DNA from 4 places in the Paraburkholderia sp. NPDC080076 genome. Region 3 is predicted to be linked to each of the others. Evidence: predicted binding sites of a transcription regulator. Region 3 holds the regulator's gene; each other region holds the start of a gene.
The links. Region 3 encodes LexA, which represses DNA repair genes until DNA is damaged. Its sites were predicted from a motif close to ACTGTATNNNNATACAGT; they were not measured.
Positions count from the first base shown of each region.

Region 1: a site for LexA is predicted at 3,229-3,246, ahead of recA (recombinase RecA). Genes of this name have one in related genera too.
Region 2: a site for LexA is predicted at 1,857-1,874, ahead of ACQKRQ_RS40605 (putative DNA modification/repair radical SAM protein). Genes of this name have one in related genera too.
Region 4: a site for LexA is predicted at 2,163-2,180, ahead of imuA (translesion DNA synthesis-associated protein ImuA). Genes of this name have one in related genera too.

Region 1 is NZ_JBNNWQ010000004.1:901,580-907,352, reverse strand. Features, by position in the region: gene ACQKRQ_RS21185 (MFS transporter) at 1-542, opposite strand, end outside; gene ACQKRQ_RS21180 (sensor histidine kinase) at 760-2,307, opposite strand; gene ACQKRQ_RS21175 (response regulator) at 2,318-3,094, opposite strand; gene recA (recombinase RecA) at 3,340-4,416, shown strand; gene recX (recombination regulator RecX) at 4,424-5,131, shown strand; gene ACQKRQ_RS21160 (DUF2889 domain-containing protein) at 5,281-5,773, shown strand, end outside.
Region 2 is NZ_JBNNWQ010000019.1:1,849-7,621, forward strand. Features, by position in the region: gene ACQKRQ_RS40600 (UdgX family uracil-DNA binding protein) at 1-626, opposite strand, end outside; gene ACQKRQ_RS40605 (putative DNA modification/repair radical SAM protein) at 636-1,844, opposite strand; gene ACQKRQ_RS40610 (2'-5' RNA ligase family protein) at 2,177-2,782, shown strand; gene ACQKRQ_RS40615 (hypothetical protein) at 2,826-3,059, opposite strand; gene ACQKRQ_RS40620 (DnaJ family domain-containing protein) at 3,322-3,723, shown strand; gene tadA (tRNA adenosine(34) deaminase TadA) at 3,897-4,454, shown strand; gene ldcA (muramoyltetrapeptide carboxypeptidase) at 4,483-5,409, shown strand; gene ACQKRQ_RS40635 (GntR family transcriptional regulator) at 5,724-5,773, shown strand, end outside.
Region 3 is NZ_JBNNWQ010000003.1:812,653-818,425, forward strand. Features, by position in the region: gene ACQKRQ_RS15900 (sulfate/molybdate ABC transporter ATP-binding protein) at 1-89, opposite strand, end outside; gene cysW (sulfate ABC transporter permease subunit CysW) at 89-1,129, opposite strand; gene cysT (sulfate ABC transporter permease subunit CysT) at 1,126-2,028, opposite strand; gene ACQKRQ_RS15915 (sulfate ABC transporter substrate-binding protein) at 2,167-3,207, opposite strand; gene lexA (transcriptional repressor LexA) at 3,521-4,171, shown strand; gene ACQKRQ_RS15925 (hypothetical protein) at 4,244-4,588, shown strand; gene ACQKRQ_RS15930 (DUF2939 domain-containing protein) at 4,706-5,374, shown strand; gene ACQKRQ_RS15935 (universal stress protein) at 5,424-5,773, opposite strand, start outside.
Region 4 is NZ_JBNNWQ010000002.1:460,755-466,527, forward strand. Features, by position in the region: gene ACQKRQ_RS09425 (error-prone DNA polymerase) at 1-36, opposite strand, end outside; gene ACQKRQ_RS09430 (Y-family DNA polymerase) at 42-1,511, opposite strand; gene imuA (translesion DNA synthesis-associated protein ImuA) at 1,441-2,148, opposite strand; gene ACQKRQ_RS09440 (hypothetical protein) at 2,295-2,504, shown strand; gene ACQKRQ_RS09445 (hypothetical protein) at 2,577-2,795, shown strand; gene ACQKRQ_RS09450 (tetratricopeptide repeat protein) at 3,036-3,878, opposite strand; gene ACQKRQ_RS09455 (Ku protein) at 3,875-4,825, opposite strand; gene ligD (DNA ligase D) at 5,006-5,773, opposite strand, start outside.

The sequences.
Region 1 (5,773 bases), on a different contig from region 3:
CGCACGCCGAGAATCACCAGCAGCGACAGGAACAGGCCGAGCGTGGCGGTCGTCTGGATCCAGGCCGTGTAGAAGCCGCGGCGGCCGGGCGGCGCATGTTCGGCCACGTAGGTGGCGGCGCCGCCGTACTCGCCGCCGAGCGCGAGGCCTTGCAGCATGCGCATCGCGATGAAGATCACCGGCGAAGCAAAGCCGATCGCCGCGTAGCCCGGCAGAAAACCGACGAGGAACGTCGACAGGCCCATGATCACGATCGTCACGAGGAACGTGTACTTGCGCCCGACCATATCGCCGAGGCGCCCGAACACGATCGCGCCGAACGGCCGGACCGCGAAGCCGGCCGCGAAGCTGAGCAGCGTGAAGATGAACGCGGCTGTCGGATTGACGCCGGAGAAGAAGCTCTTACTGATGAAGGCCGCCAGCGAGCCGGCCAGATAGAAGTCGTACCACTCGAAAACCGTACCCAGCGACGATGCGAAGATCACCCGCTTCTCTTCGCGCGTCATCGGCACGTGCGAGATTTGCCCGCCAACGGTAGCCATATGTCGTCTCCAATATTGATATGCACGCGGTTCGCCGGTAACGGCGTTCCCGTGGAACCGATTATTGGAGTGGAAACTTACGGCGTACTGACGTGGCGGGGTGAAATTGCAGCCTGGCGTGTGTTGTGGGTTTTTGGCCAACACGCGGCGATCTGGCATCAAGACCGGCTAATTTGCTCTCAAGTTATCTCAATATCGAAATGGCAAGTTTACGTGTTCAAGTTGCGTTAGGGTAAGTCCCGGCCCGTTCGTGCACATGCAAGCTGACGCGTACGAGCGTGCCGGCAAGCCGCGGCGAGGTTTGGTAGACGTTGTCGTCGATCGTCAGCTCGCCGCCGTGCATGGTCGCGATCTCGCGGACGATCGCGAGTCCGAGGCCGCTACCGTCGCCTTCACGGCCGAGAATCCGGTAGAAGCGCTCGATCACCCGCGAACGCTCGGCGACCGGAATGCCGAGGCCGGTATCCTCGACTTCCAGATACACGAGCCGCGCCGGCGCGTCATGCCTGACCCTGACGGTGATGCGTCCGCCCGGCGGCGTATAGCGGATGGCGTTGTCGATCAGATTCGACAGCATTTCGCGCAACATGACCGGATTGCCGTCCACTTCGACGGGCTCCTCGGGCGCTTCGTAGCCCAGATCCATCTGCTTGGCGAGCGCGGCCTGAACCCAGTCGCGCACGGCGTGGCGCGCGACTTCTGTCACCTCGACTGGCGTGAAAATCTGCCCCGACATGCGGTTCTCAGCGCGCGCCAGCGCCAGCAGTTGCGTGACGAGCCGCGCGGCCTGCTCCGAGCTGGTGGCGATCTGCTCCAGCGAGCGATGCACTTCCGCGGAGGCGTCCTGGCGCAGCGCCAGTTCGGCCTGGGTGCGCAGGCCGGCCAGCGGCGTTTTCATCTGATGCGCGGCATCGGCGATAAAACGCTTTTGCAGCTCCATGTTCTGTTCGAGGCGCGTCAGCAGATCGTTGAACGAGGTGACGAGCGGCTCGATTTCCGGCGGCGCGCGGCGTGCCTCGAGGGGCGACAGGTCGTCCGGGCGGCGCGCGCGGATATGCGCCTGCAGCGCGTGCAGCGGCGCGAGGCCGCGCGAGAGCCCGAACCACACCAGCAGGATCGCGAGCGGCAGGATCACGAACTGCGGCAGGATCACGCCTTTGATGATGTCGTTGGCGAGCTGGCTGCGCTTGTCGAGCGTTTCGGCGACCTGCACCAGCACAGGCTGCGCGCCGGGCGTCTGCGGAAACTCGACGGTCGTGTAGGCGACGCGGATATCGTTGCCGCGCAGCACGTCGTCACGAAATTCGACGAGCCCCGGCTGCGGCCGGTCTTCCTCATGCGGCAGCGGCATGTCGCGCTCGCCGCCCACCAGTTCGCCGCGCGTGCCGAGTACCTGATAGAACACGCTGTCCACATTGTCCGCGCGCAGAAAGTCGCGCGTGGAGTCGGGCAGCGTCAGTTCCGCCACGCCATTGACCGGATGAATCTGGCGCGCGAGCACGTACGCGTCGGTTTCCAGCGCGCGGTCGAACGGGCCGTTTGCAATCGACTTGGCGACCAGATACGTGACAGCGAGGCTCATCGGCCAAAGCAGCAGCAGCGGCGCCAGCATCCAGTCGAGGATCTCGCCGAACAGCGAGCGCGGGCGCGCCTCGGCGGCGGCTTCGGTTTCGTCGGGCGGGGCGAACGGATTGGCGTAGCGCTCGTCGCGCGCCTCGTCGAGGTCCGCCGCGTGCGCCGTAGCGCGGTCTGCGCGCGCGGACATGGGGCGTCCTCTATTTGTAGTGATGGCTCGCCGGCATCGCGCCGGACGGCGGCGAGGAGCGCGGGTCGGGCTCGGCGGGCGGGGGCGTCGTCGTGGCGTTCGCGCTCGTGCTCGTCGGCGACGCCGCTTTCTCGAGGCAGTAGCCAAGACCGCGCACGGTGATGATGCGCACGCCGCTCGGTTCGATTTTCTTGCGCAGGCGGTGCACGTAGACCTCGATTGCGTTGTTGCTGACTTCTTCACCCCATTCGCACAGGTGATCGACGAGCTGTTCCTTCGAGACCAGCCGGCCGATCCGTTGCAGCAACACTTCGAGCAGACCCAGTTCGCGTGCCGACAGATCGATCACCTGCTCGTTGACATAGGCGATCCGGCCGACCTGGTCGAACGACAGCGAGCCATGCCGTACGACCGTCGGGCCGCCGCCCGCGCCGCGCCGCGTCAGGGCGCGCACGCGTGCTTCGAGTTCGTTCAGCGCGAAAGGCTTGGCCATGTAATCGTCGGCGCCGAGATCGAGACCCTTGACACGTTCGTCGACGCTGTCCGCGGCGGTCAGGATCAGCACCGGCAGGTTGGAATTGCGCGCGCGCAGGCGGCGCAGCACCTCGAGGCCGGACATGCGCGGCAGGCCCAGATCGAGAATCAGCAGGTCGAAAGTTTGCATCGACAACGCGGTGTCGGCCTCGACGCCGGTCTTCACGTGATCGACGGCATAGGCCGATTGGCGGAGTGATCGAACCAGACCGTCCGCGAGTATGCTGTCGTCTTCGGCAATCAGAATTCGCATGGTGCGCAAGCCTGGCCTTGCCGGCACCGCGGGGTGTCCCCCGGCGCACAGCGGTCTCCGAAAATTATTGTGGGTAGTTGGGCAGCGCGACAGTAAAAATGCGCGTTCGCATGAGAATCGTGCTTGCCAAAACTACTGTTTTTTTATACAGTGTCTGGGTTTCGTGTGCTGTCCTTCACGAGTAGGTTGAAACTCGGGGCTGCACATCCGCCTCAGACGCCGTTCATCATAGCAAAGGACGATTCATGGAAGAAAGCAAGAAAGGCTCGGCTGGACTGACTGCTGAAAAGAGCAAGGCACTCGCTGCCGCACTCGCGCAGATCGAAAAGCAGTTCGGCAAAGGGTCGGTCATGCGGCTCGGCGCAGGTGAGGCGGTCGAAGATATCCAGGTGGTCTCAACCGGATCGCTCGGCCTCGACATCGCGTTGGGCGTCGGCGGTTTGCCGCGTGGCCGGGTGGTCGAAATTTATGGCCCGGAGTCGTCCGGTAAAACCACGCTGACGTTGCAGGTCGTCGCCGAAATGCAGAAGCTCGGTGGCACGGCGGCGTTTATCGACGCGGAACACGCGCTGGACATCCAGTACGCGGGCAAGCTCGGCGTGAATGTGAACGACCTGCTGGTTTCGCAGCCGGACACCGGCGAACAGGCGCTCGAAATCGCCGACGCGCTGGTGCGTTCGGGCTCGATCGACATGATCGTGATCGACTCGGTCGCGGCACTCGTGCCGAAGGCTGAAATCGAAGGCGAAATGGGCGACTCGCTGCCGGGTCTGCAAGCGCGTCTCATGTCGCAGGCGCTGCGCAAGCTCACCGGCACGATCAAGCGCACGAACTGCCTCGTGATCTTCATCAACCAGATCCGTATGAAGATCGGCGTGATGTTCGGCAACCCGGAAACCACCACGGGCGGTAACGCGCTGAAGTTCTACGCGTCGGTGCGTCTGGACATTCGCCGTATCGGTTCGATCAAGAAGAACGACGAAGTGATCGGCAACGAAACGCGCGTGAAGGTGGTGAAGAACAAGGTTGCTCCACCCTTCCGCGAAGCGATTTTCGACATCCTGTACGGCGAAGGTATTTCGCGTCAGGGCGAAGTCATCGACCTGGGCGTGCAGGCCAAGATCGTCGACAAGGCCGGCGCGTGGTACAGCTACAGCGGCGAACGTATCGGTCAGGGCAAGGACAACGCGCGTGAATTCCTGCGCGAAAATCCGGATATCGCCCGCGAGATCGAAAACCGTATCCGTGAATCGCTGGGCGTGAATGCCATGGCTGAAGCCGTGACCGGCGCAGGCGCTGAAGTCGCGGACGAAGAAGAGTAACCATCACGTGATACGCAAGGGCCGGCCGTTGTCCGATTCCGGACGCCACGCGGACGGCCCGCGTGATGAAGACGACGAGTCGTTCGATCCATTCGAATCGTTCGACGCACATGACCGCGCTGCGGGCCGCAATCCGCAGCGCGCGCAGTTTGAATCCTCCCCGCCCGTAGGCTCGGATCCCTCCGAAACCACTTACACTCGCTCGCGTCGCGTCCCAGGCGAAGCGAAACCCGGGCAAGACGAAGCCAAAAAATCCCAACGTCCGGCACGGTCGCTAAAAGGCCGCGCGCTCGGCTATCTGTCCCGCCGTGAATACAGCCGCACCGAACTGGCGCGCAAGCTGAAGCCGTTCGTCGAGGAAACCGACTCGCTCGACACCTTGCTCGACGCACTCGAAGCCGAAAACTGGCTGTCCGATTCGCGTTTCGCCGAAAGTCTGATTCATCGGCGCTCGTCGCGATTGGGCGCGAGCCGGATCGTCGGCGAATTGAAGCAGCATTCGGTCGACCAGACGCTCGTCGAAGAAGCCAGCGCGCAATTGCGCGAAACGGAACTGGCTCGTGCGCTCGCCGTCTGGCAGAAGAAATTCGGCCGGCTTCCCGAAACGCCCGCCGAACGGGCGAAGCAGACGCGCTTTCTGGCCTCGCGCGGATTTTCGGGCGCCACGATCGGCAAAATCCTCAAGGGAATCGACGAAGACTGGGCCGGCGAGTAAGCGCGGCGGCTTTATTGGCGCGCAAGCCCTTTAAGACAGCGACTTCCGCGCTCAGCCGCCTGCGGCGCGGCCGTGCGCAATCGGGACCTGTCCCAAATACCCAGTATGCTAAAATTCGTGGGTTTTCCAATCCGGCCTTTCCTTCCCGCATGCCGCTCTCCCCGCCAGTGTCCCGTCAGTTGCGCCATCGTCGCGCAATCAGAGCGGAAGCCTATGAGCGAGCCGATGGCCTGTGGGATGTGGAAGCGTGCTTGACCGACGAAAAACCGCGCGATGTGGTGCTTGCGTCGGGCGTCCGGCCCAATGGTCAGCCGATCCATGAACTCTGGCTTCGCATCACCATCGATCGCAAGCTCAATGTCGTCGACGCCGAGGCGTCGTCCGACTGGGTGCCCTATCCTGGTTTGTGCCAAGTCAGCAATCCCGCCTACCGTGCCCTCATCGGGCTCAATCTCCGCCAAAACTTCCGTCGTGAGTCTGCCCGTTTGCTGGGCGGCACGGCGGGTTGCACGCATCTCACCGAGCTGTGCGCGATCCTGCCGACCGCCGCGATTCAGGCATTCGCCGGCGAAGTGTGGAACACCGGTGACGGCGCGTCGGGCGCGAACGCAGGTTCAGGAGACGGATCGCCTAGCAGCACAG
Region 2 (5,773 bases), on a different contig from region 3:
GCGGTATCGCGACGATGGTCGCCGGGCAGGGCGCGGCGTTGCTCAAGATGCAGTTGCTGACCGTCCCAGAAGGCCGCGCCGCGCGGCGTCGTGATCATCCAGGTCGCGCGTCCCATGCGTTGCGCAAAATGTTCCGCGGCCCACGCGAGGACATCATGCTCGGGCTCGTACCAGGCGATGTATTCAGGTGTTTGCACCGCTGACGCAGACGCTGACGTCTGCTTGCGAAACCGCACGTACGCGATCATGTCGTGCTTGGCACGCCGCACGCTTTTCGCCATGCGATGGAGTTGTGCTCCATCCGCGTCTGCCGGCGAGGCGACCGAGCGGTCGCCGTGCTGCCAACGCCACAGCACCTTGTATAAAAACGCCCAGCGCTGTGATTCGCGATACAGCGCGGCGTCTTGCAATAGCGTTGCCAGTTCCTTTGAAACATGCATGGCAGAGGGTCGGGGCTCCGCTGCTTGGGATGTCGCGCCATAGTCGAACAGCGCCTGCTCTTGCGACGACTCAGGTTCCTGCTTGACGCGCCATTCGATCGTCTCCGGCGCGAGGCCTTCGCCCAAAGCGCCAAGCGACGCGGCGCGCCACGCGGCGAAATGATCTTCGATAACGATGGAACGCATCGCGACGCGTCACAACAACGCCAGTTGCACCGGCGGCGCCAACACCCGGCGCAATCGCGCCGACGACGCGTCATGCAGCGCCGCGCGATAGTCCTGCGTCACGACGAACGGCTTGATCTTCTCCAGCGGACAACGCAGCCGCACGAGGTCCTCGTAGCGCACACGGCGCGAACGCCGTAGCTCGACCAGGCGTTTCGCGTTGCGCATGCCGATGCCCGGCACACGCGCGATCATGCGCAGCGGCGCGCGGTTCAGGTCGACCGGAAACTGCTCGCGATGCGCCAACGCCCACGCGAGCTTTGGATCGATATCGAGCGAGAGGTTGCCGGGTTGTTCGAACAGCTCATCCGCACTGAAGCCGTAGCCGCGCATCAGGAAATCGGCCTGATACAGGCGATGTTCGCGTAACAACGGCGGCGCCTGAGCGGGCAATGCGGAAGGGCTATCGGGAATCGGGCTGAAGGCGGAGTAGTACACGCGCTTGAGCTTGTACGCTCCGTAGAGCGTCGCGGCGGTTTGCAAGATCGTGCTGTCGTTCGTCTGATCCGCGCCGACGATCATCTGCGTGCTTTGACCCGCTGGCGTGAACTTCGGCGCTCTGGCGTCGCTATGCGCCTCTTCCTGCGCAAGACGGATCGAACCCATGGCGAGCTTGATGGTGCGGACGTTCTTTTCCGGCGCGAGCCGCGCGAGGCTGCCGTCGGTGGGCAGTTCGATATTCACGCTCAAGCGGTCGGCATAGCGCCCGGCTTGCGCAATCAATTGCGGATCGGCGTCGGGAATCGTCTTCAGATGAAGATAGCCGCGAAACTGATGATCCTCGCGCAAAGACTGGGCGACGCGCACGAGCTGTTCCATCGTGTAGTTCGATGACCGAATGATTCCGGAACTCAGAAACAGTCCGTCGATGTAATTGCGCCGATAGAAATCCAGCGTCAGTTCGACGACCTCCTCGGGCGTGAAGCGTGCGCGCGGCACGTTGCTCGAGCGCCGGTTGACGCAGTACTGACAGTCGTACAAACAGAAATTGGTGAGCAGAATTTTCAGCAGCGAGACGCAGCGCCCGTCTGGCGTGAAACTGTGGCAAATGCCCGCGCCGGTGCTGGCGCCCAGACCGGCAATGCCGCGAGAGCCGCGCTTGGGTGCGCCGCTGCTTGCGCATGACGCGTCGTACTTCGCCGCGTCGGCCAATACTTCCAGCTTTTTGAGCAGTTCCACGTTGCCGCCGATACTGTATGGATGTACAGTATTGTACGTGGGCAGGTCGTGACTGCAAGCGGTTTTTAATGAAAAGCGGGCGTTGATCCACGGGGGCGCGCCCGGTGAACAAACGGGGCGAGCAGAAGCAATACAACGGGAATCGAGCGTATGCCGAATGGCGTTGCGTTTGCTTGCAGCAAACCATATCTCCAGCGGCGCGATGGGATTAATAACAAGACGATCGCGGAAGCTCGCACCGGCGAGCGGTCTGAATAGATCAAGTACGCGGGTGAGCCCGCACAATGAACGGAGATTCATCTACATGCCGGCTTTATCCGGTCAGGAACGCCATGCCTGAACAACTCTGGCTGCCTGGGCTCGAGGCGCCGCCAACGCCCACAGACGGTCTGTTCTTCGCCGTGTTTCCCGATGCCACGACAGCGGCCAGCATCGCGAAGCTCGCGCAACAGCTTTGCGGGGAGACGCGCGCGCGGAGTAAGCCGCTTGCGGCGGGCCGTCTGCATGTCACCTTGCATCATCTGGGAAATTTCGCGGGCGGTTTGCCGCAGGAGCGAGTCGACGCGGCGATGCAGGCGGCCGCCTCGATCAAAATGGAGCCGTTCAGCGTCGAATTCGACACGGCGGTCAGCTTTGCGTCGAAGCCGCGACCGGGACCGCTGGTGCTGGGCGGAGGCGAGGGCGTCGCTGGCCTGCACATGCTGCACGGCGCTTTGGGCCATGCATTGCAGGACGCTGGTTTGGGGGACCACGCCGTCTCATCGGCGGCGCGCTACATACCGCATGTCACACTGGCGTACGGCATGCCATGGGCCGCGGCGCGTCCCGTTGACCCGATATGCTGGAACGTGCGTGAGTTTGCGTTGATGCACAGTTTGCTCGGGCGTACGCGGCATGTCGCGTTGGCTCGATGGACTTTGGCGGGCGCCGAGTCATAGCGCGCGTCGCCCAAGGTGACGGCGGCGTGTCGAACGCGCCGGGCTAGAACCGCATGCCCGTCGCGCAACCGCCGGCGAAGCCGCCACCGCTGCCGCCCGCGCCGCCGCAGAACACGCCACAACCGGATAGCGCGAGCGACATGGCCACGGCGGCCAGCGTTGCGCGCAATCTCGGTTTGAGAATGCGTTCGCCGAGGTGTGTGAGATCGGGAGCGGCATGCGGGCTGATGCCGGCGTCGAAACCGATGGTGGCGCAGGTAAGGCTTGAGTTGGTCATTCGGGATTTCATAACGTCAATGGCTTAGGGGAGCGGAGAGCAAAGGCGCGAACGGCGTCGTTCGTCGCAAGTCTTCTGTCAGGTTTGTGCGGAGAAAAAGGGGCGGCATGCGGCACAGCCGCGAATCGCTGAGGCTAGCGCACGACCCTATGTCCCTCAAATACGCGGAATCTGAAAACGTAGGAGGTTTCGTCGGTTCGAGAAGCGGAACGATCGTGCGCTCCCTGATAGAATGCTTGGGCCGCAACGTAGTGGATTGCAGATGAAATTGCTTGATGCGTTAGTCGAACAGCGTATTGCCGCCGCCGCCGCGCGAGGCGAGTTCGACGAGTTACCTGGCGCGGGCGCGCCGCTGTCGCTGGACGACGATGCTCTGGTCCCTGAAGAAGTGCGCGTCGCCAACCGGATTTTGAAGAATGCGGGTTTCGTGCCGCCCGCTGTCGAGCAGTTGCGCGCGTTGCGCGACCTGCAAGCGGAGTTGAATGCCGTGAGCGACCAGGCTACCCGTTGCCGTCTCCAGGCGCGCATGCTGGCGCTGGATATGGCACTTGAATCATTGCGTGGCGGGCCACTGGTTCTGCCGCGCGAGTACTGCCGGCGCATTGCCGAGCGGCTGTCTGAGCGCGCCGGCAACCTCAATACGGCAGACGCGGGTTCGCAGTGAGCGAGCCGCTTGCCCACGCCGCCTTGCCGGATTCGGATTCTGTCGAGTCTCGCGATGTGCTGAATGTGCAGGGTTCTCAGGCCTCGATCAGCGGTGTCGCTGAGTTGACTGCGGCCGATGCGAGCGCTGCCGGTGCCTTCGCGAGTTCAGATCCCACGCTTGGCGAGCCGTCCATATTTCCCGCTGTTCCCGAAGTCCCGGAGCGCGATCGCCGCTTCATGGCGCTGGCGCAAGCCGCCGCCGAAGAGGCGCGCGCTGCCGGCGAAGTGCCCGTCGGCGCAGTCCTCGTGCGCGGCGACGAAGTCATCGCCACGGGTTTCAATCACCCGATCGGCGGGCACGACCCGTCGGCACATGCGGAAATGGCCGCGTTGCGCGCCGCGGCGCAGGCCGTCGAGAACTACCGTCTGCCGGGCTGCGAACTCTACGTGACCCTGGAGCCGTGCCTGATGTGCGCGGGCGCGATCATGCACGCGCGCATCGCCCGTGTCGTGTTCGGGGCGCGCGATCCGAAAACCGGCGCGTGCGGCAGTGTCGTCGATGCCTTCGCGAATCCGCAGTTGAATCATCACACCACGGTGATCGGCGGCGTGCTCGAAAATGAATGTGGCGCCGCGCTCAAGTCGTTTTTTGCCGAGCGGCGGCGCGCGAGCCGCGCAGCACGCGCGGCGGCACGCGCCGACGCAGGCAGCGAACCGGACAACGAACCGGGTCCGGCTGAGTCGCTCTAAAACAACAACGTCCAACAAGGTCTCGCCAATGGCCGTCCATCGCACCATCGAACTGATCGCGCCGTCCGGGTATCCGCATGATCCCGAGGTGCTGCATCGCGCGTTGCAGCGCTTCCATACGCAAGGGCATCACGTCGAGGGCGTGGAGGCGGCGCGGCGTCGCTATCAGCGCTTTGCCGGCACCGATGGCGAGCGCGCGGCCGATCTGAACCGGCTCGCCGACCCGTCGCGCAAGTTGCCGGACATCGTGCTGGCCGTGCGCGGCGGCTACGGCGCGGTGCGCATCCTGCACGGGCTCGACTACGACGGGCTGCAGCGGCGGCTGACCGATCAGCCGATCGCGCTGGTGGGACACAGCGATTTCACCGCGATCCAGCTTGCGCTGCTGGCGCGTGCCGGCGTGAAGACCTTCGGCGGCCCGATGGTGATGAGCGACTTCGGCGCGGAGGAACTGAGCGAATTCACCATGCAGCACTTCTGGTCGGCGTTGACGAAGCCGACCATGACGGTCTCGAGCAACACGCCGCAAGCGCAGCCGGTCGACGTCTCGGGCATGTTGTGGGGCGGCAATCTGGCGGTGCTCGCATCGCTGATCGGCACGCCGTATATGCCGCCGGTGCAGGGAGGCATCCTGTTTGTCGAGGACGTCAACGAACAACCGTTCCGGGTCGAGCGGATGATCTATCAGTTGCACCTGGCCGGCATCCTCGCGCAGCAACAGGCGCTCGTGCTGGGCGATTTCTCCGGCGCCAAACCCTACGACTACGACAATGGTTACGACCTGCACGCCATGATCGAGCAGGTGAGGTCGGTGATCGGTATTCCGGTCGTCACCGGCCTTCAATTCGGGCATGTCCGCAACATGCTGACGCTGCCGGTGGGCGCGGACGCGCATCTCGTCGCCGACGCTCACGGGTTCAAACTGAGTTTGTCGGGCTATCCGTACCTGGCCTGAACCGGCGCAGGAGGGAAGCGGGCGGCTGCCCGCTTTCTTTTTAAGATCATTAACGCAACTAACGGTCAGTTCCTATTGGCCACCGCAGACAGAACGACTCGTGAAGGTCCTTCGATTTTGTTGACAAAATCCGCCACCAATAGACGACCCCAGTCTCACCTAATTAAACTCGTACTGAGGCGGCACTAGGCACTCAAGCCGAGCCGGCAGCCCGCCAGCTCGCCCTCAGCGCGAAGATTGTCGAAATTCGAAGCAAAAATTGTTGACAATCTTTATGTCCATCCTATGATGACCTACATACCGAGACGAACATCATGTCCGACACAGAGTCCGCAGCCGCCAATAGTTCGAAACCCGAAGTGAT
Region 3 (5,773 bases):
AGTTCACCCGGCGGAAAGTCGAGCGAGACGTTATCGAGCGCGACGAAATCGCCGAAGCGCTTCTGCAGGTTACGAACGGTGATACCCATTACAGCTCTCCTTGCTTGAGCGGGTGTTGCTGCGATGCATGCGTTGTTTGCGTTGCGCGTGTTGCGTGTGTTGCGTGTGTGGCATTGGCCGGCGGCGTGACGGGGCCGGCGTACGCGGGCACATCGCGCGCGGCCGACAGTTCCGCCGACATATGGCGCTCGGCGAGCAGCTTCAGGCCGAGCGTCACGAGTGCGAGCAGAGCCAGCACCGACGCCACGGCAAACGCCGCCGAGAAGTTGTATTCGTTGTAGAGGATTTCGACGTGCAGCGGCATCGTGTCGGTCTGGCCGCGAATATGGCCCGACACCACCGACACCGCGCCGAACTCGCCCATTGCCCGCGCGTTGCACAGAATCACGCCGTACAGCAGGCCCCATTTGACGTTGGGCAGCGTGACGCGGCGGAAGATCTGCCAGCCCGACGCGCCAAGCACGTGCGCGGCTTCTTCCTCGTCGTTGCCTTGTGCCTGCATCAGCGGAATCAGTTCACGCGCCACGAACGGGAACGTGACGAAGATCGTCGCCATCACGATGCCCGGCACCGCGAAAATGATCTGGATGTTGTGGTCCTGCAGCCACGGGCCGAACCAGCCCTGCGCGCCGAACATCAAGACATAGATCAAGCCCGAGATCACCGGCGACACCGAGAACGGCAGATCGATCAGCGTGGTCAGCAGCGCCTTGCCGCGGAACTCGAACTTGGCGATACACCATGAAGCCGCGAGGCCGAACACGAGGTTCAGCGGCACCGCGATCGCGGCGGTGATCACGGTGAGCTTGATCGCCGAGAGCGCGTCCGGATCGGCGAGCGATTCCAGATAGAAACCGAGCCCCTTGTTCAACGCCTGATAGAACACGGCGACGAGCGGCACCACCAGAAACAGCGAGAGAAACAGCAGCGCGACGCCGGTCAGAATCCAGCGCACAACGGGCGGCTCGGTGACCGGATCGGGCCGGCGCGCGACGTTCAGCGGCGCGCGCGGTGCCACGGCTACGGCGTTGTTCACGCCATTCACTTCGTTCGCGGCGCGGCGGCTCATTGCGCACCTCCGCCGACACCGATCGCCGCGACACTTGCAGCGGCAGGCGCCGGGCCTGCACCGCCGCGACTCGTGCGGCGCTGCAAATACCACTGCAAAGTGTTGATGAAGAGCAGCATCAGGAACGACACGACCAGCATCACGACCGCCAGCGCCGTCGCGCCCGCATAGTCGTATTGCTCCAACTTGGTGATGATGAGCAGCGACGTGATTTCCGACTTCATCGGCACATTGCCGGCGATGAAAATCACCGAACCGTACTCGCCGAGCGCACGCGCGAAAGCCAACGCGAAGCCCGTCAACAAGGCCGGAAACACAGCCGGCAACACCACGCGGCGAAACGTCAGCCAGCGCGAGGCGCCGAGGCACGCGGCCGCTTCCTCCTGTTCGCGTTCGAACTCTTCGAGCACCGGCTGCACCGTGCGCACGACGAACGGCAAGCCGATGAATGTCAGCGCGACCAGCACGCCCGCGGGCGTAAAAGCGATCTTCAGGCCGAGCGGTTCGAGGAACTGCCCGATCCAGCCGTTGCCCGCGTACACGGCCGCGAGCGATATGCCGGCGACCGAGGTGGGCAGCGCGAACGGCAGATCGACCACGGCGTCGACGATACGCTTGAACGGGAACGTGTAGCGCACCAGCACCCACGCCACCAGAAAACCGAACACCGCGTTGATCAGCGCGCCGCCGAGCGCGGAGAAGAACGTCAGGCGATACGACGCGAGCACGCGCGGCGAGCTCACCGCGCGCACGAACTGATTCCAGTCGAGCGTCGCGGTCTTGAGAAAGGTCGCCGCAAGCGGAATCAGCACCACGAGGCTCAGATAAGCCACCGTGATGCCGAGTGTCAGGCCAAAACCGGGCAACGCGCTCGGTTTTCGGAAGGTCAACGTCGTCATGCTCGTTACTCGTTCAGGTTGATGCTCGTGTTGCTGGCCGCCGGGCCCTGGCGGCCAAAAGCGCGCCCATGGGCGCGCTCGGGAGTGACGCGTTGCCGCGCCGCTTCGTTGCCTATGCCGGTGCCGGCATCGGCAGTCTTATTGCGGTTGATAGATCGAATCGAACACGCCGCCGTCGGCAAAGTGCGTCTTCTGCGCGTTGGCCCAGCCGCCGAACGAATCGTCCACCGTGTACAGCTTCAGCTTCGGAAACTTGGCGGTCAGCTCAGCCGGCACCTTGTTCGAACGCGGACGGTAGAAGTTCTTCGCTGCGATCTCCTGCCCTTGCTCGCTATACAGGAAGTTCAGATACGCTTCGGCGACCTTGCGCGTGCCGTGCTTGTCGACGACCTTGTCCACCACGGCGACCGGCGGCTCCGCCAGAATGCTGACCGACGGCACCACGATCTCGAACTTCTCCGGACCAAATTCCTTCAGCGACAGAAACGCTTCGTTTTCCCACGCGATCAGCACGTCGCCGATACCGCGTTGCACGAAGCTGGTGGTCGCGCCACGCGCGCCCGAATCCAGCACGCCGGCGTTCTTATAGAGCTTGCCGACGAATTCCTTGGCCTTCTGATCATTGCCGCCCGGTTGATGCTCGGCATACGCCCAGGCCGCGAGGTAGTTCCAGCGCGCGCCGCCCGAAGTCTTCGGATTCGGCGTGACGATCGACACGCCCGGCTTGGTCAGATCGTCCCAATCCTTGATGTGCTTCGGGTTGCCCTTGCGCACCAGAAACACGATCGTCGACGTGTACGGCGACGCGTTATCCGGCAAGCGCTTCTGCCAGCCCTTGTCCAGCAAACCCTTGCTGGCCAGTGCGTCGATATCGTATGCAAGCGCCAGCGTCACCACGTCGGCCTGCAGGCCGTCGAGCACCGAGCGCGCCTGGGCGCCCGAGCCGCCGTGCGACTGCTTGAAGGTGATCGTCTCGCCCGTCTTCGCCTTCCATTCCTTGCCGAACGCCTGGTTGACGTCCTGATACAGCTCGCGCGTCGGGTCGTAGGACACGTTCAGCAGCGTCGTGTCGGCGGCGTGCGCCTGCGCCATCACGCCGAGCGCGCCCGCCGCGCCCAATGCGAGCGCCGCGATCAGTTTTTTCGTCCTGCCTGCCAGCCCCGTACCTTGGTGATCCATGTCAACTTTCTCCGCGTTGTGTCCGCTGAAACAGCGTGTGGTGTCTTTTTACGTCGCGGTCACGTGCACATGAGCGCCAACTGGAGGCCAGTCTATCGAAGGGCTTTCATCATTAAAAATAATGTTTCTTCATTCTTTAATACGCAAAAGTGGTAATGACAGCTGGATAAGGCGTTGCGGCACGAAAACGGGTGTTTGAGCGTCGCTTGACGGCGCTGGAACGACACCCTTCACCCCGAACTTAAAGTAAAGCTTGAATTGCGCCGAATACTGTATAAAAATACAGTCACCTGTTCATACATACAGTGGCGCCATGACCAAACTCACCGCACGACAGCAGCAGGTTTTCGATCTGATCCGCAGGGCTATCGAACGCACCGGCTTTCCGCCCACCCGCGCGGAGATCGCCGCCGAGCTAGGTTTCAGCTCGGCCAACTCGGCAGAAGAACATCTGCGCGCGCTGGCTCGCAAGGGCGTGATCGAACTCGCGGCCGGCGCATCGCGCGGCATTCGCCTGCTGGCCGGCCCGGAAGACTCGCCGCACCAGTTCACGCTGCCGCACGCCAGCATCATGCAACTGTCGCTGCCGCTCATCGGGCGGGTTGCCGCGGGCAGCCCGATCCTCGCGCAGGAACATATCTCGCAGCACTATGCGTGCGACCCGGCGCTGTTCTCGAGCAAGCCCGACTACCTGTTGAAGGTGCGCGGGCTGTCCATGCGCGACGCGGGCATCTTCGACGGCGACCTGCTCGCGGTGCAAAAGCGCAGCGAAGCCAAAGACGGCCAGATCATCATTGCCCGGCTTGGTGACGACGTCACGGTCAAGCGCCTGAAGCGCAGGCCGAACGGGCTCGAGCTGATCGCCGAGAATCCCGATTACGAAAACATCTTCGTTGAAACCGGCAGTGCGGAGTTCGCGCTGGAGGGTATCGCCGTGGGGCTGATCCGCCCCGGCGAGTTTTAACCCTCTCGCCCGTTCGACAAAATAAGAAGCCGCGCCAACGCCGCATCAACGTTGCATCGCCTGGAGAGTCTCATGGAACGTCTTGCCCGCCTGCTGCCCTTTCGCCAGTTCGGTCGTCTGCGCCATCTTCGCAAGCTGGTGCCCTGCTCATTGATCGAGGCGGCCACGCTCGGCACGCCGTCGCTGTTCGACTCGCCCGAGGCCGCGCCGAGCCTGCCGTCGTCGATGCCGGCATTTGCCCGCGTGTCGTTGAATTCGGGCTTGAATACGGCGGAACCGGCGCGTCGCGCACCGGTGCGGGTTTATCACGGGCCGTCGCGTCTGATCATGGTCGGCACGATGGACGCGGTTTGCCGCATGATCGACCGCTGCATCGCCGATGAAGCCAACGTGCATGGGGCGGTGTTCGAGTCTTGAAGGGTCTTGATGGGTCTTGAGGGGTCTTGAACGGGACAGCGAGAGATGTATTGCGTGGGATCGTTTTCGCGTGGCTGCGGTCCACGTTAGATCACACCTGATGGAGAGTCCCACTCGATGGCAGTTTCAAAACGTACCAAACGCGGCAGCAAGCGCGGCATGCATGGCGGCGCCACCCGGCCGCTGATCGTCACGCTGATCGTGATCGTGGTGATCGCCGCGCTGGGGTTTGCTTACGCGACACCGTACATCGCGCTGAATAATCTCAAACGCGCGGCCGATGCGCGCGACGCGCAAACCGTCAATCAGTATGTCGACTTCCCCGCGTTGCGTGAGAGCCTGAAGGAGCAAGTCGCCGGCTTGCTGACACGGCGGCTTGGCGCGCACAGCAACGGCAATCCATTGGCCGCCATTGGCGCGATGATCGGCGTTGCGTTGATCGGTCCGCTCGTGGATGCGTATGCCACACCGGACGGCGTGGCGGCCTTGCTGAACGGCATGCCGCCGCGCGGCGATCCGGGCGAGCGGCCACCCGCGCCCCCGGCCGCGAATAATCCGCCGGACGCCGCTGCGACCGCACCTGCGCCTGCAGCTCCCGCAAACGGCAACGCGGCCAATGTCAACTCCGCGCCACCGCAACCGCCGCAAACCACGGCGGGCTATCGCGGCCTCAACGAGTTCGTCGTCGCGTACCAGCATGGCGCCGGCGACGCGCGTTACTCGGCGATCTTCCGGCGCGAGGGCGTATTCACGTGGAAGCTGGCCGCGGTCAACCTGAACGAGTGATCACCTGATGCCGTCAGGCCGAGGCGGCCGGTCACGTGACTAGCCCGCCTCAAGCCGCCGCTTGCTGCTGCTCCTGCGCTGAAGAACACGCCACCAGAATGCTGCACGAGACACGGTCGAGCAGCGGCGTATTGCCCGCGCCCATCCACCATCGCGACAAACCCGTGCGGCAGCGGTGGCCGACCACGACCAGGTCGACATGCAATTCATTGGCGAGGTTGGCAATCTCGTCGATCGGATGGCCGAACGCGAAATGCCCCTGGGCGCTCACGCCTCGCTCCGTGAGCCAGTCCACGCCTTCCTGCAGGATGTCGCGCGCGGTCTTTTCAAAACTGCCGCAGGCCACGTCGGTCAACAGGCCCGCGCTTTGCGCAATGCTCGAACGCATGTCGACGACCG
Region 4 (5,773 bases), on a different contig from region 3:
TGCGTAGTCCGGCAGCGTGGAAAACGTGGAATCCATGACGGTCATCCAAACAGGCCATGAAGGAACCAACGCTGGTCTTCTTCTGCGTCGCGACTGCTTATGCGTTCACGATAAATCCAGTAGCAGCTCTGGTCCTCCGCCTGCGCGACAAAATAATCCCGCGTGACCAACTCCCCATCAAACCAACCGCTTTCGATGCGTTCGCCTGGCGATACCATGCGGAGCGGTGAGCCATAAAACGGACGGTGCTGGCGCGTCAATAAGCGGACCGGGTTGTCCAGCATCCAGGTCGGTCTTGGAAGGCCGAGCGGAAGTGCTTCCTGCTTCGACTTGAGTGTCACCGGCACCCAACGGTTTGCGACCTCCGGGCGATGGTCGGCAGTCGGTGCGGGGCGAAGAACGTTGTCCTCTCCGAGCCGCGCAACAAGTAACTCGAGAAGCCGCGCATGGTCTTCCTTCGAACCTCCCGGCTCCGGGAATAGCGTGTCAGATGCCGGCGCTGCGGATTCCACTCTGGAGGCATCGAGTCGCAGCGCGATGACGGGTGCAGCCAGCTCAATGCGATGCAGCCGCTCCTTGAGCAGCCTGACCAGATGCTCCTCTTTCCACGTCGGCTCGCCCAACGCAATTTCAATCACCGCCGGTTCGATGGCGTCGCGCCCACGTTCATGCTCGAGCAGCAGCTTAATCGCCGTGACCGCCAACTGCTTGGCGCAAAGCCAGCCGCACAATTGCACGATGAGTCGATGCGCACCGAACACCGCACCGTCGGCATGCTCGAGGCGGTCCGGCATTTCAATGCGTGCGGAAAAAGTGGGCGGCAGTTCGAGCCAGTCAAACAGCTCGGGAGCCGTGCCGAACGCGCGGTCGAGCGAATCAAGCAGATGTTCGCCACATCGCCGCTGCAGGCCAGCGCGTGGCAGGCGTCTTACGTCGGCAATGGTTTCGCATCCGAGTCCGGAGAACCAGTCTCCGAACGGACGAACCTCAGGAACGGCCATCATCGGCAAAGCGGCCAGCCGTTGCTCAAGCGATGCCAGCTTGAGCACGCGCCGGTTCCCGAACTTTGCGAGCAGCCAGCCACCCTGGCCGGTGGGTGCAGCGCTGATGCGTGCGGTAAGTCCGAGCGTCCCAAGGACCGCTTTCGCTTCCCTGCACAATGCAAGCAGTCCGCCGAAAAGTCGCAGACTCGCGCCGACCTCAACCACGACGGTCGCTTCGTCAAGCAAGGCGACCTCAGGTGAAAAGCGCATCAGGGCGATGCCCACCTCGCGCTGTGCTGCTGCCTCCCTGGCGACATCGCGCTCATGCATCTCCGTTTCCGGCGACAGTGTCAGCACTCCGCCGCGCTTCATACCGAGGCGGACGCCGGCTGCACGAGCCGCGCTGTCGGTAATGACCACTTTGTCTTTCTCCAGGACTGCACTTCCGTGCGCGGGCTCAGATGACCACTTCGGTCGGAACACCTCGAGCGGCAACTTCGGCAAGTGGACGGCGAGAAAGACGCGCATGTCGGGAAAGCAATACAGGAGTGGGTTGAAGGGGAATCGACAGTGGCTCTGCGCGCGCTGGCCCTCGTCGTTTCACAATGTCGACGGTTAGACCGTCGGCGGATGGTCTTAAAGCGAGCCGCAAAAGCGCGGGCGATGAGTCCTGTGCCGCTGCCAGGGGCCTGACCATCACGAAAAGTGTTTCGGATGACTGCGCCGCCAGATGCAAGCGCCGCAGCGATGAGGCCTGCGCGTATTGCGCCCAGAAGATGAGCGCACCGCAACTGCCTGCCCGCAGAATCTGCTCAGCCGACCAAAGCGCATCTGCGGTCTTCTGCGCTTTCACCCGCAAGACCTGGTCAATGGGAAGTCCGATGTAACTGAGTCCAAGTCCGTCCGGGGTGTGCGGCGGCTGCACAAACGCCACAGGGCGATTGCCCGAGCCACTGAGCGCCGGGCGCAACAGTCGCAATTCACCAACCCCGGCCTGCTGCACCATCAGGTCGATGAGCGCACCGACCGGCCAGCCCCCGCCGGGAAGCTCGGCCGACAGCGCGGGATAGCCGGTCTCAACGACCCGCCCACGGCCACGGGCGAGCTGGGACGCACGCCACAAGGACGGGTGTATCTCTTCGGCCGTGACGGTAGCGCTGGACATGTGGCAACAAAAAACCTGTATATTTATACAGTATCGTACACGCAAATTCGTAGGCGTGAACTGTCACTTTTATTTGAGGTAAGGGGGCTGCGCGGCATCCGTCGCTCGGCTTCATACCCTGCTTCCGTGTTCAGAGGAGGTCCATCATGAGAGCAGATGAATGGGTTCGGGAGGCCGAACGCGAATCGAAACTTGTGGATGCCTTGTACAAGGCACGTAGTCTGATTTCGATGCACAACGGCATGACCGTGCGGTGCGACGGCGAGGAATGGCCGCTCGATTTCGGCCAGGAGCTGAAGATGATTGACGCCACATTGAAGATGGCCGGCGTCGAGACTCAACGCCTTAAGCAGTAGCTGCTTGCCGAGTCGCGCGAACTCGGGCAATCATCGAGAAGAATCGGTTCAGAGGTCCTTCGAGGTCAACAGATGCAAACTGAGAAATACCGTGGATACACGCTGTGGGGTCATGCCATCTTGCAGCAGGAAGGAATCCCACAGCCGGCGAAATTCGCAGGAAGCGCCACGGTCACCCGCGACACCAAGGTCGTCGAGGTATCCGGGGTACTCGGCGCTTACGATACTGACGAAGAAGCAGAGCTGGTAGGCCTTTCGTGGTGTCGGGCGTGGGTAGATAGCCACGGCTAGCGCGCAGGCTGCTGCTGCGACTGTTGCGTACTGAACAGCTGTAGCCTTGGTATCAAGAAGTTTCATCAAATTTGATACTTCTCAAGACTGTGAAACTCGTGTCAGTTGGCGGCACCGCCATCGGACTGCCGTAGAACGCACTGGCACGAAACATTGTCAGTTGTAGCTTAGCTCTTATCTGACGGTAAGCTCGCTGGCAACGAGTTTTTTACAGCAGTCGAGCGAATCCGAATCACTCTATCAGCCGACCAGCCGCCGATAAGCGCTGAGGTGCCGAACGAGGCCTTGTTTGTCACCGCGAATCTCACTTAGGCGAGCGAGGTTGAAGTGAGCATCGGCATGCGTCGGGTCAATTTCTATGCATCGCTGGTAGGCCGCCTCTGCCGGGTCATAGCGCTTCAGTTCCTCGAGGACGACTGCCCGGTTGAAGTGAAGTAACGCGTCGTCGGGAAAGTGCTCTAGCGCGCCATCGAAAATGGACAACGCTTCTTCGCATCGTGTTTCCGCTTCGCACAGCAACACGCCCAGGTTGGTGTATGCGTCGTAGTGCGGAGATGGCGACAGCTCGAGCACTTTCCGGTAGGCCTGCTCCGCGCCGACCGCGTCAGTCTCGCTAAGCTGCTCGGCAAGTGCAAACCATTCGTCTGCCTGCTCTTCCCGATTCGCAAGGTTTCGCGGCGCAGAGTCGAGGAACGCGACATCGCCGCGAAGTGGCGCGACCTCGAAATCAAGCAGATGCTGCCCCGAGGCTGCGTCCCATTGCGCCTGTCCTGACCTGACAGCGACAGTCTCGCCGACAGATGTGATTCGTATTCCAGACAGCGGAAGCTCGTCAGGGAGTTCGGCTTTCAGCTTGGCCAGCGCCTTCAGAATTTTCCGCGAAGAAACTTTCGCTGATTGCAATTGAAATGCGGTGCGAAGGACCACGACATCCTGGAAAGAGAACCGGAGTTCGTTCCGCCGGCCGCGCGAGGGATGAACAAATCCCGCGTCAATTAGCCCGGATAGAACTCTGCGCGAGACGCCCAGTAGCGACTGGAGGCTTCGCAACGAATAGTCGTGCGACAGATTTCTTCTGTTCACTTGCGAACTCTAACCTTTGCCGGCGGCGCTTCTTTCACGTCGGCTCTCGGTGCGGCTCGTTTGACAGGCCGCCGTGGTTTGGCTGATAGCGCTTGGACGTCGTCATCGGGCGAAGCCTTCTTCGGAGCAGTTGTCTTTGCGGCCGTTTTGGCAGGAGCGGCCCGTTTTGTCTTGTTGGCGCTTAGACTTGCACGCAGCGCTTCCATCAGGTCAATCACTTGGCCGCCAGATTCCTCTGCAGGTCCCTCCGGTGACACAATCTGTTTGCCGGCAATTTTCTGGTCGATGGCTTCGAGAATCCGCTTCTTTTCTTCGTCTTCATACGCCGTCGGGTCGTATGCATCTTCCGAAACCTGGTCAATGATTTGAAGCGCGAGCTTCAGTTCCGTGGCGCTGACCGTCACCGGCTCAATATGCAAATCGCTCAGCGCCCGTACCTCGTCGGCAAACAGTAGCTGCTGGAAGACCATCCCGTCCTCCGCTGGCCTTATCTGAACGATTCGGGTCTTTCCCTTGTACGACCATTTGGCCAGCGCGCAGCGTTCACTTTCTCGCATGGCCTGTTGCAGCAGGCTGTAGGGTTTGCCGCCGCGCTTGTCGGGAGCGATGAAGTACGCCTTGTCGTAGTACAGCGGGTCCACCGACTTTTCCGGAACAAAGGAAACAATCTCGACTACGTGGCTCGCACCTTCTTCAAGCGCCTTCAGTTCGTCAGGGGCGAATACGACAAACTGCCCCTTTTCGAATTCGTAGCCCTTCTTCATGTCGGCGCGGGCGACAACGGCACCGGTAGCCTCGGATATGTACTGCTGCTTGACCCGGCCGCCTTCCGGCGTCAGGAGATTGAAGCCAACGCCGGCAGCGCTGTCCGTAGCCGAATATAGCTTTACCGGTATGGAAACCAGACCGAAGGATAGCGTCAGCGATGCAATGGAACGCGCTGCCATATGATTCTCCTGATAGCGGCTCGTGGGTGTCGCCGCAGCTGACTAGAAACCATCCCTTCGAGAGGTCCAACCTTCGCCACCCGAAGCACGCCGTGTGCCTACGGACCGCCGCCTCGGTCCATGCAAATTTTCTAGGCTGCGTGTCTACGTTCGTAGCCAGTCGCTACCGCACGAGATACGTCATCCCAAACGTTTTATGGCTGACGCCAGCGACTGTTTTGTCGACCAGTATGCTTCCCAAGGGTCCTGCGTTTGAAAGCTAAGATACTCTCTCGCCGTCTGCACCGTCCAGTGCGCGCCACTTTTAAGTTCGGACAGTTGCCCCCATGAAATCGGCATGGAAACCCCCATGCCGGGCCGCGCGCGGGCAGAAAACGCGGTGGCGGTCGTCTGCCCCTTTCCGTTGCGCAGATAGTCAACATACACCTTGCCGATTCTGTTGGCTGCCCCCGACGTCGCTGAAAAGCGGTCCGGGATAGTTTTCGCCATGTGCCGGACAAACGTCTGTGAGAAGGCCTTCACAGATTTGTAGTCAAGTCTCGGCGTAAGCGGCACGACGACATGGAGGCCCTTGCCGCCGCTCGTTTTCAACCAGGCTTGCAAATCCAGCTCCGTGAGCAACGCATGGACAAGGACGGCCGCCTCCTGAATGTGCTTCCACTTCACGCCTTCGCCCGGGTCAAGGTCAAAGATGACCCTGTCGGGCTGGTCGATTCGCAGCACCGTCGAATTCCAGGTGTGAAACTCAACGACGTTCATCTGGGCGGCTGACATCAGCGCATCCAGGGTGTCGATGGTCAACAGAGGCGGGTGATTCAGCCACAAGCCACGGTCGTGTTCCTTGAGGCCGGGCATGCCTGTCTTTTCCGCGTGCTTTTGGAAAAACAGTTCGCCGGAGATGCCTGTTGGTGCGCGGACCATCGCAAGCGGCCGGGCCGCCAGGTGGGG